DNA from 2 places in the Streptomyces sp. NPDC101166 genome. Region 2 is predicted to be linked to the other one. Evidence: riboswitches for the same ligand, from Rfam matches in the RefSeq annotation. Region 2 holds a riboswitch; the other holds the start of a gene.

Region 1 (5,300 bases), on a different contig from region 2:
ACTTCGTCTCCCGCGAAAGGGAACTGCTCGACGAGCTGTGGCGGCGCAAGGACGTGGCCCGGCCGGCGCTGGAGCACGCGGCCCGTATGACGGCCCCTCCGGTACCGGTGACCGTGCCGCCCTGGCCGGTCCACGGGATGTACGGGCACCCGGCGCCGGGGCCCTTCCCGCAGCCCGGCCCCGGCGGCCCGGGGTCGTACGGGGGCTACGGGGCGCCCGGGGCTTACGGGTCGCACGGGGCACCCGGCGCCTACGGGTCGCATGGCGTGCCCGGCGCCTACGGGTCGTACGGGGGGCACCCGCACGCCGCCGGGCCCACGGGACAGCCGGAGCACGCCGGGCAGCCCGGGTACGCGGGGCAGCCCGCACCCGTGGCCGGACCCGGATACACCGGGCACACGGGGCTTCCGACCTACCCGGGCCACACCCCCTACGGGTGAACCCGAGGAACGGCACCCGCCCTCAGGCGTCCTGACACTCGTGCAAGGCCCACGGCACTCCGGCGCCGCTCACGCGGACGCCTCCGTCAGCCGCGCGACCTCCGCCTCCGTCAGTTCGAGTCCGCCCACCGCGAGCAGCGCCGGCAGCTGGTCCACCGTCCGCGCGGAGGCGATCGGCGCGGCCACCGTCGGCTGGGCGGCGAGCCAGGCCAGGGCCACCGTGGCGACCTCGGCGTCGTGCGCTCGGGCGACCTCGTCCAGGGCGACCAGGACCCGCCGGCCCCGCTCGGTCTGAAGGTGCTTGGCCGCGCCCTCGGCCCGCGCGCTGTCGACCGTCGCGCCGGGCCGGTACTTGCCGGTGAGGAAGCCGGAGGCGAGCGAGAAGTAGGGGACGGCGGCGAGTCCGGCCTCGGCGGCGGCGTCCTGCAGCGCGCCCTCGTAGGTGTCGCGGGAGACCAGGTTGTAGTGCGGCTGGAGGGCCACGTACCGGGCTAGCCCCTCACGGTCGGAGAACTCCAGGGAGGCGCGCAGGCGATCGGGCGAGATGTTGGAGGCGGCGATGTGCCGCACCTTGCCCGCCTTCACCAGCTCGTCGAGCGCGCCGACGATCTCCTCGACGGGGACCTCGGGCTTGTCGAAGTGGGTGTAGTAGAGGTCGATGTGGTCGGTGCCGAGGCGGCGGAGGGAGGCGTCGGCGGCGGCCTTGATGTTGGCGGCGGTCAGCCCCTGGTAGTCGGGGTGCTGACTGACCTTCGTCGCGACGACGACGTCGTCGCGGTTGCCGCGCGCCTTGAGCCACTTGCCGATGAGGGTCTCGGACTCACCGCCGCTGTTGCCCTCGACCCAGGCGGAGTAGGAGTCGGCGGTGTCGACGAAGTTGCCGCCGGCGGCCGTGTAGGCGTCCAGGACGGCGAAGGTGGCCGCCTCGTCGGCGGTCCAGCCGAAGACGTTGCCCCCGAGGGCCAGCGGGAAGACCTCGAGGTCGGAGGAACCTAGCTTGCGCAGAGAAGTCATGCCTCACTTCAACGCGACGGCCGGAGGCGCGCATTCCGCACCTCCGGCCAAGAGTTCGCAAACGTCAGGGCAACCTCAGGGGTTGAGCCCCTTGTCCCGCAGCCAGGCCGCCGGGTCGATGCCGGAGCTGCCGCCGCCGGGGTGCACCTCCAGGTGGAGGTGGGCGCCGGTGACGTTGCCGGTGGCGCCGACGCGGCCGATGACCTCGCCGGTGGTGACCTTCTGGCCGACGCTGACGCTGATGGAGGACTGGTGGGCGAACCAGATCTCGGTGCCGTCGTCCAGGGTGAGCTCGGTCTTGTACCCGTACGACCCGTCCCAGCCGGCCGAGGTGATCGTGCCGCTGTGCACGGCCTTGATCAGGGTGCCGGTGGGGGCGGCGAAGTCGAGCCCGGTGTGGTGCCCGGAGGACCAGTAGGCGCCGGCCTCACCGAACGTCGAGGTGAGGGTGTACGAGGAGGTCGGCAGCGTGTACTGGCCGGCGAGCTTGGCCAGGCGCGCGGCCTCGGCCTTCTCCGCGGCTTCCTCGGCGGCCTTCTCCTTCGCGGCGGCGGCCTTGGCCTCCGCCTCCTGCTTGGCCTTCGCGGCCGCGTCGGCCTCGGCCTTGACGGCGGCCGCCTGGGCTGCCGCGGCCGCCTTGGCCTCGATCTGGGTCTGCTGCGACTCGGCCTGCGCCATGATCCGGCTGCGGAGCACCTCGCCGGCGTCGGTGGTGCTCTCGGCGACGGTCTGGTCCACGGCCGCGGCGGCCACCGGCTCGGCGGCGACGCTGCCGAAGGCGGCGAGGGCCGGCGCGCTCTCCTGGGGGGTGTCATCGTCGGAGATGAGGGAACCCACGGAGGGGAGGTCCGGCATGGAGATGGAGACCGGCGGCTTGCCGGTGTTGGCGCTGGCCATGCCGGCGCCGCCGACGGCGGCTATGACGCCGACGCCGAGAACGGTGGAGCTACGGGCGAGGCCGCCGCGCTGCTTGGCGACACGATGCCGGCCGCGAACCGGGCGAACGGACTCCGCGGTGGGGTTCCATTCCTCCCAGGGGCCCTCGTCGGTGCGGTAGCTGCCATAGCCGAACGTCTGGCTGGGCACGGAGGGGGCTTCTGCGGCAGGCCGGTTGGACGCCACGCGGGCGTACTCCTTTCCTTCCGTCGCCTACCGGGTTAGCTGACGGGTTCGGAGCGGGAAGGTCTCCTACGCGCGTAAACCGGCCGTTGTCATACGGCGGCTACGCGTGATTCACCCCATGGTGGTGGTTCCCCGGTTCCCTTGCGGGATTCGGCGCGTGCGCACGGAGCCGACTCTTGTGTCGGCTGGGACGACCGCGCTGCGTTATCGAACGTTAATAGACTCCGGGGCATGTTTCCAAGCCGTTCTTCTTGATCAACAACATTTCTGGCCTGGACGTTCTCCCCAGGAGCGGTGAAAAACGGGCGAGTTGACCGCCCCCTCCACCCCCACGGGTCACCCCTGAACCGGACACCGCAGGTGACGGGCGCTCAGGCGTCGTGCACAGGGCGCTCGCCCGATCACTGGACGTGATGATGATCAAGGAAGGCCACTCCTCCCGGGCGGTACACGCCGTAGCTCTCCGGAGGGAGACGCACCGAGGGCCGGAACCCAATGGGTTCCGGCCCTCGGCCTTCAGTAGCGGGGACAGGATTTGAACCTGCGACCTCTGGGTTATGAGCCCAGCGAGCTACCGAGCTGCTCCACCCCGCGTCGGTATGACACCAGTGTAGACCATGCGCGGGACCCCGATTGACCACCGGCCTGTCAGGGGCGCTCAGGGCCCCGGACAGGCCGGACACCGGGGTGCGCTCAGGGCGCCGACAGGTGGCTGTTGGGAGCTTTGGCGCGCTCCTCGTACTCGGGCAGCACCAGCACCTCCACACCCGCGGACGCCAGTCGCCCGCTGCCGTCGGCCTCGCGGACGAAGGTGTCCGGCTCCCGCCAGGCCGTCACCACACGGCGGACGCCCGCGTCCAGGATCAGACGGGCGCAGGGGGCCGGCCGGGAGGAGCGCTGGGCGCAGGGCTCCAGGCTGCTGTACACGGTCGCCGTGGCCAGCCGGGGATCTGCGGGGTCGATCTTCGCGAGGGCCGCCTCCTCAGCGTGGACGACCGGATCGCCGGCCTCCCGCGAATGACCGCGCGCCAGCTCCGTCCCGTCGGCGGCCACCACCACCGCGCCGACGCTGAACGCGGTCCGCGACGGCGGGCAGGCGGCCGCCAGCTCGCAGGCGAGGGCCAGCCAGTGCCGGTCGGCTGCGACGGGCAGCGGGCCGGCGCCGGGCGCGGTGGGCTCGTAGCGGGTGAGGACGACGTCCTCGATGCGCCGCGTCTCGACCAGCCGCAGCCGTCCGCCCTGGTAGCCGCCGGGGCCGAAGAGGCGGGGCGCGTCGGCGTCGCCCACGAAGAGGGGGGCCAGGACGAGCTGGATCTCGTCGGCGAGGCCTTGCTGGAGGAGCTGGGTGTGGATCGTCCCGCCGCCCTCGACCATGAGGCGCCGCACACCCCGGACGTCATGCAGGTGTTCGAGGAGCCGGCGCCAGTCCAGGGCCGGGCCGAGCGGGACGACGTCGGAGGCGATGCCGAGCGAGCGGGCGCGCCCGGTGCCCTCGTCGGTGGTGTAGACGACCTTCTCGCCGCCCGTGTGCCAGAAGTTCGCCGCCGGGTCCAGCTCGCCGGTGCCGCTGACCGTGACCTTGAGCGGGTACTCCGGGCGGCCCGCGGCGACCCGGGAGGCCCTGCGGTCCGGGGAGTTGACCAGGAGCCGGGGGTTGTCCGCGCGGATGGTGCCGGCGCCGACCAGGATGGCGTCCACCGAGGCGCGCACCTCGTCGACCCGGTCGAAGTCGGCGGGGCTGGAGAGCAGCAGGCGGTCGGGGCCGGTGTCGTCCAGGTAGCCGTCGAGGGAGACGGCGGCGGACAGCAGGACGTACGGGTACGGCATCGCGCGACCTCTCCCTTGGTTCAAGTTTGAAACAAACTTACACTGGTGGCATGACGACCCGCTGGCTCACCCCCGAGGAGCAGCGCGCCTGGCGCGCTTACGTCGCCGGCTACCTCCTCCTGGAGGACGCCATCGACCGGCAGCTCCAGCAGGAGGCCGGCATGCCGCATCTCTACTACTCCATCCTCGCGAACCTCTCCGAGTCGCCGAAACGCCGGCTGCGGATGACGGACCTCGCCGAGCGGCTGAAGATCACCCGCAGCCGGCTGACGTACGCGGTCACGCGACTGGAGAAGGACGGGCTGCTGCGGCGCGAGGACTGCCGCTGGGACCGGCGGGGGAGCGTCGCGGTCCTGACCGACGAGGGCATGACGGTCCTGGAGAACACGGCGCCCGGCCATGTCGACACGGTCCGGGCCTTCCTGTTCGACCGGCTCACCCCCGAGCAGGTGGGGCAACTGGAGGAGATTTTCACGCAGGTCACGCGGGGACTCCAGGGCGACGGCGCAGAGAGCGCGCCGGAGGACCTCCCCTGGCGTCGCCGGTCGTCGCCGTGCTCCGGGAACGAGTGAGGCCGGCCGCCCGCACCCGCGCGCCGCATGGCCCACGTCACAACCGACGGCAGTTGCTTCAAACTTAAAGCATGGGATAGCGTCAGGCTCGGTCGATCTGCTTCAAAACTGAAGCATCCGTTCCCGGACCGGGAGGACCCTCATGCCCGACACCCCTGCCGCCACCCCGCGAGCCCGAGTCCGGGTGCCGCTGCGCTTCGGCGACGGATACTCCGTCGACGCCGAACTGGTCACCTTCCACGGCCTGGCCGACGGCCAGGAGCACGTCGCCGTGGTCCTCGGCGACCCCGGCCCCGTCCCCCTGGTCCGACTGCACTCCGAGTGC
Region 2 (5,300 bases):
CACCTGACCCCCGTCGCGGCGGTGTGCCTCTGGTACGACGTCGGATCGCGCCACGAAGTCAAGGGGCGCACCGGACTCGCCCACCTCTTCGAGCACCTGATGTTCCAAGGCTCCGCCCAGGTCACGGGCAACGGGCACTTCGAGCTGGTCCAGGGCGCGGGCGGCTCCCTGAACGGCACCACGAGCTTCGAGCGCACCAACTACTTCGAGACCATGCCCGCCCACCAGCTGGAGCTCGCCCTCTGGCTGGAGGCCGACCGCATGGGCTCCCTGCTGACCGCCCTGGACGACGAGTCCATGGAGAACCAGCGCGACGTCGTCAAGAACGAGCGCCGCCAGCGCTACGACAACGTGCCCTACGGCACCGCCTTCGAGAAGCTCACCGCCCTCGCCTACCCGGAGGGCCACCCCTACCACCACACGCCGATCGGCTCCATGGCCGACCTGGACGCGGCGACCCTGGAGGACGCGCGCGCGTTCTTCCGCACGTACTACGCGCCGAACAACGCCGTGCTGTCGGTCGTCGGCGACATCGACCCCGAGCAGACCCTCGCCTGGATCGAGAAGTACTTCGGGTCCATCGCCGGTCACGACGGCAAGCCCGCGCCCCGGGACGGCTCCCTGCCGGACGTCATCGGCGAGCAGCTGCGCGAGGTCGTCGAGGAGGAGGTCCCGGCGCGCGCCCTGATGGCCGCCTACCGTCTGCCGCAGGACGGCACGCGCGAGTGCGACGCCGTCGACCTGGCGCTCACCGTCCTCGGCGGCGGCGAGTCCTCCCGCCTCTACAACCGTCTGGTGCGCCGCGACCGCACGGCGGTGGCGGCCGGCTTCGGTCTGCTGCGCCTCGCGGGAGCGCCCTCCCTGGGCTGGCTGGACGTGAAGACCTCCGGCGACGTCGAGGTGCCCGTCATCGAGACCGCCATCGACGAGGAGCTCGCCCGGTTCGCCGAAGAGGGGCCCACGGACGAGGAGATGGAGCGCGCCCAGGCGCAGTTGGAACGCGAGTGGCTGGACCGGCTGGGCACGGTCGCCGGCCGCGCCGACGAACTGTGCCGGTTCGCCGTGCTGTTCGGTGACCCGCAGCTCGCCCTGACCGCCGTCCAGCGCGTGCTGGACGTGACGGCGCAGGAGGTGCGCGAGGTCGCGAAGGCCCGGCTGCGCCCCGACAATCGCGCGGTGCTGGTGTACGAGCCCACGGAGGGCACGGAGAGCGCCGAAGACGCCGCGACCACCGCCGACGACCACGACGAGGAGGCGGCCAAGTGACCGAGCTCGCCACGATGGACTTCCACCCCCAGCCGCAGGCGGGCGACGCCAAGCCGTGGGCGTTCCCGGCCCCCGAGCGCGGAACCCTCGACAACGGGCTGACCGTCCTGCACTGCCACCGCCCCGGCCAGCAGGTCGTCGCCGTCGAGGTCCTCCTCGACGCGCCCCTGGACGCCGAGCCGGCCGGCCTCGACGGCGTCGCCACGATCATGGCGCGCGCCTTCTCCGAGGGCACCGACAAGCACTCCGCCGAGGAGTTCGCCGCCGAGCTGGAGCGCTGCGGCGCCACCCTCGACGCCCACGCCGACCACCCCGGCGTCCGCGTGAGCCTGGAGGTCCCGGCCTCCCGGCTGGCCAAGGCCCTCGGTCTGGTCGCCGACGCCCTCAGGGCGCCCGCGTTCGCCGACAGCGAGGTCGAGCGCCTCGTCCGCAACCGCCTGGACGAGATCCCGCACGAGCTGGCCAACCCCTCCCGGCGCGCGGCCAAGGAGCTCTCCAGGGAGCTGTTCCCGGCCGACGCGCGCATGTCGCGCCCGCGTCAGGGCACCGCGGAGACGGTCGAGAACATCGACTCCGCGGCCGTGCGCGCCTTCTACGAGAAGCACGTCCGCCCCGCCACGGCCACCGCCGTGATCGTCGGCGACCTCACCGACGTCGACCTGGCGGCGCTCCTCGGCGACACCCTGGGCGCGTGGACGGGTTCCGCCGCGCAGCCGCGCCCGGTGCCGCCGGTCACCGCCGACGACAACGGCCGGGTCGTCATCGTGGACCGCCCCGGCGCCGTCCAGACGCAGCTGCTGATCGGCCGGATCGGACCCGACCGGCACGCACGCGTGTGGCCCGCGCAGGTGCTCGGCACGTACTGCCTCGGCGGCACCCTCACCTCCCGCCTGGACCGCGTCCTGCGCGAGGAGAAGGGCTACACCTACGGCGTGCGCGCCTTCGGACAGGTCCTGCGGTCCGCTCCGGACGGCTCGGGCGCCGCCATGCTCGCCATCAGCGGCTCGGTCGACACCCCCAACACCGGCCCCGCGCTGGGCGACCTCTGGCAGGTGCTGCGCACGCTGGCCGAGGGCGGGCTGACCGACGCCGAGCGCGACGTCGCGGTGCAGAACCTCGTCGGCGTGGCGCCGCTGAAGTACGAGACCGCCGCGGCCGTCGCCGCCACGCTCGCCGACCAGGTCGAGCAGCACCTGCCGGACGACTTCCAGGCGACGCTCTATCAGCAGCTCGCCGCCACCGGCACCGTGGAGGCCACCGCGGCCGCCGTGAGCGCCTTCCCGGTGGATCGTCTGGTGACCGTGCTCGTCGGTGACGCGGCGCAGATCAAGGAGCCGGTCGAGGCCCTCGGCATCGGCGAGGTGAAGGTCGTCACGGCCGACTGACGCACAGGCACGCGTGGAGCCCCGGTGACGTTGTGCGTCATCGGGGCTCCGTGATGTCCGAATTGAGGGAGTGACTGCCCGTCTGCCCTGTGGGATGCGCTACAAAAGGCGGCTTTCGTTTGGGAATTGAAGGCGGCCGCGTCTAGGTTCGTCCGGGCTGTTCGTCGGGCACTGCGCCGCACCCGCGGCACCGGACAGCCATCGCCGAGTCCCCGTACGGCGCGAGCCAGGGGAGCCGGGGACCCACCTGTGAAGTCCCTGGGGTGAATCGGACGCCCGCGCGAGTCGCGAGGGGGTCCGTAGGAGACCTTCCTGCTCCGAACCCGTCAGCTAACCCGGTAGGCGAGAGGGAAGGAAAGGACCGCTCAACTTCATGGCGTTCACCTGCGCCACCGGGAAGCACCGTCGTCCCGGTCGGATGCGGCGCACCTCCGCGCGCGCGGCGAGCATCGCCGCACTGACCACCACGGGCGTCATCGCCACCGTCGCCTCCGGCTCCGCCGTCGCCGCCGAGCCCACGCCCTCCGTCGAGCAGACCGGCCTCGTCCCGGTCGTCACCGTCGGCGACTCCATCGCCCAGCAGGTCGACGACCAGGCCGCCGCCCAGCAGCAGGCGGCCCAGGAGGCCGCCGAGGTGAAGAAGGCCGCCGTCATGGCGGCCATGAAGGTCAGGGAAGAGCGGGCGGCCCGGGCGCGCGCCGCCCGCGCCGCCGAGCGCAAGCGCCTGAACACCTTCGTCCCGCCGATCAGCGGCTCGTACGTCTCCACGGGCTACAAGTCCGGCGGCTCCCTGTGGTCCTCCGGCAGCCACACCGGCATCGACTTCCACGCCTCCAGCGGCACCACCGTGCACGCCGTCGGGCTCGGCACCGTCGTCGAGGCCGGCTGGGGCGGCGCCTACGGCAACCAGGTCGTGATCCGGATGAGCGACGGCACGTACACCCAGTACGGCCATCTGTCGTCCATCGGCGTCTCGGTCGGCGAGAAGGTCACCCCGGGCCGGCAGATCGGCCTGTCGGGCGCCACCGGCAACGTCACCGGCCCGCACCTGCACTTCGAGGCCCGCACCAGCCCGGAGTACGGCTCGGACATCGACCCCGTCGCCTACCTCCGCAAGCACGGCGTGAACGTCTGACGCCGCACGGCGCACCGGACCCACAGCCCCGGCCCGTCAGGGACGCATCGACAGCGTCCCTGACGGGCCGGGGCTTTCGTGGTCGCGCGCTTTCCCCGCTTCACCGCCTCCGCTGTCCAAAAAATATCCATGGATTCCGGCCCGCCATCGGAAATTCCCGCACATTGCAATAGAGTCACGGAACGGGCGTCGCTCGTCGACGTTTCACGGGGACAAAGGCGGAGGTCGGTCATGCGTATTCCGGCGCACTCGGTGTGCACGGCCATCCGGGACGACATCGTCGCGGGTGTCTACGAGCGCGGCAGCCGCCTCACCGAGGAACTCCTCGCCCGCCGGTACGGCGTCTCGCGCGTCCCTGTCCGCGAGGCCCTGCGCACGCTGGAGGCGGAGGGCTTCGTGGTCACGCGCCGGCACGCGGGCGCGTGCGTCGCGGAACCGACCGAGCAGGAGGCCGCCGACCTGCTGGAGATGCGCCTGCTGCTGGAGCCGCTCGGCGCCTCCCGGGCCGCCCAGCGGCGCACCGAGGCGCATCTGAAGGTACTGCGCGGCCTGGTCCGGCTGGGTCAGGAGCGCGCCAGGCGGGGCGGCAGCGAGGATCTGCGCTCCCTGGGCGGCTGGTTCCACGAGACGCTCGCCCAGGCCTGCGGCAGTCATGCCCTGTCCTCCACGCTGACCCGGCTGCGCCACAAGATCGCCTGGATGTACGCGGTGGAGGCGCCGGCCGACCCGGTGGAGTCATGGGCGGAGCACGGCGCGATCGTGGACGCGGTGGCGCGCGGCGACGGGGAGCGGGCGCGGGCGATCACGGCGCTGCACACCGAGCGCGCCGCCGCCGCGCATCGGCTGCGCTTCGCCGGCGGGGGCGGGGCGGAGCGTGTGAGGACTTCGCAACACGCCGTCAACATGTCAGGCCGCCGGCATTAACACGGGAGCCGTATACAAAGAGGGGATATTCGGCGGGACGTATTTCCGCTGCCTTTTCATGTTGCGCGCCCGGAATTGACCGGCCGCGCTCTTCGGGCGTCCGCGAATCCCTCTGCGGGCCTTTTCCGTCCCGGTCGGCGGTGACGCATTCCCCAAGAATTCTGCCGGTAATTGCGGCCGGCCGGCGAGTGGCCGGCGAAGGGCCTGCGGGGGGCTGAAACGGCGAAGCCGCGCCGCCCGGGTGGGGCGACGCGGCTCCATGGGTGCCGCGAGCGTGGCTCAGACGGTCTCGGGAAGCTCCTCGAGGCCCTCGGAGACCAGCTTGGCCAGCCGGTCCAGGGCGGCGTCCGCGCCCTCGGCGTCGGAGGCGAGGACGATCTCCTCGCCGCCCTGGGCGCCCAGACCGAGGACGGCCAGCATGGACGCCGCGTTGACGGGGTCGCCGCCCGCCTTGGCGATCGTCACCGGGACGCCTGCGGCCGTGGCGGCTCGGACGAAGATGGAGGCGGGGCGGGCGTGAAGGCCCTCGGCCCAGCCGACGTTGACGCGGCGCTCAGCCATGTGATGCTGCCCTTCGCTGTTCAGGGTTG

Evidence for each region. Region 2 has a riboswitch for cyclic di-AMP ahead of ACIRS4_RS13675 (M23 family metallopeptidase). Riboswitches for the same ligand answer to the same signal wherever they lie in the genome.
Region 1: another riboswitch for cyclic di-AMP. It lies ahead of ACIRS4_RS34055 (M23 family metallopeptidase); the one in region 2 lies ahead of ACIRS4_RS13675 (M23 family metallopeptidase).

Annotation. Positions count from the first base shown of each region.
Region 1 is NZ_JBIWPF010000031.1:34,386-39,685, reverse strand. It holds gene ACIRS4_RS34065 (PrsW family glutamic-type intramembrane protease) at 1-440, shown strand, start outside; gene ACIRS4_RS34060 (aldo/keto reductase) at 510-1,454, opposite strand; gene ACIRS4_RS34055 (M23 family metallopeptidase) at 1,530-2,576, opposite strand; cyclic di-AMP (ydaO/yuaA leader) riboswitch at 2,584-2,742, opposite strand; tRNA gene ACIRS4_RS34050 (tRNA-Met) at 3,097-3,170, opposite strand; gene ACIRS4_RS34045 (dihydrofolate reductase family protein) at 3,270-4,403, opposite strand; gene ACIRS4_RS34040 (MarR family winged helix-turn-helix transcriptional regulator) at 4,454-4,975, shown strand; gene ribA (GTP cyclohydrolase II) at 5,118-5,300, shown strand, end outside.
Region 2 is NZ_JBIWPF010000006.1:179,770-185,069, reverse strand. It holds gene ACIRS4_RS13685 (M16 family metallopeptidase) at 1-1,266, shown strand, start outside; gene ACIRS4_RS13680 (M16 family metallopeptidase) at 1,263-2,651, shown strand; cyclic di-AMP (ydaO/yuaA leader) riboswitch at 2,844-3,011, shown strand; gene ACIRS4_RS13675 (M23 family metallopeptidase) at 3,025-3,786, shown strand; gene ACIRS4_RS13670 (GntR family transcriptional regulator) at 4,018-4,710, shown strand; gene ACIRS4_RS13665 (HPr family phosphocarrier protein) at 4,990-5,271, opposite strand.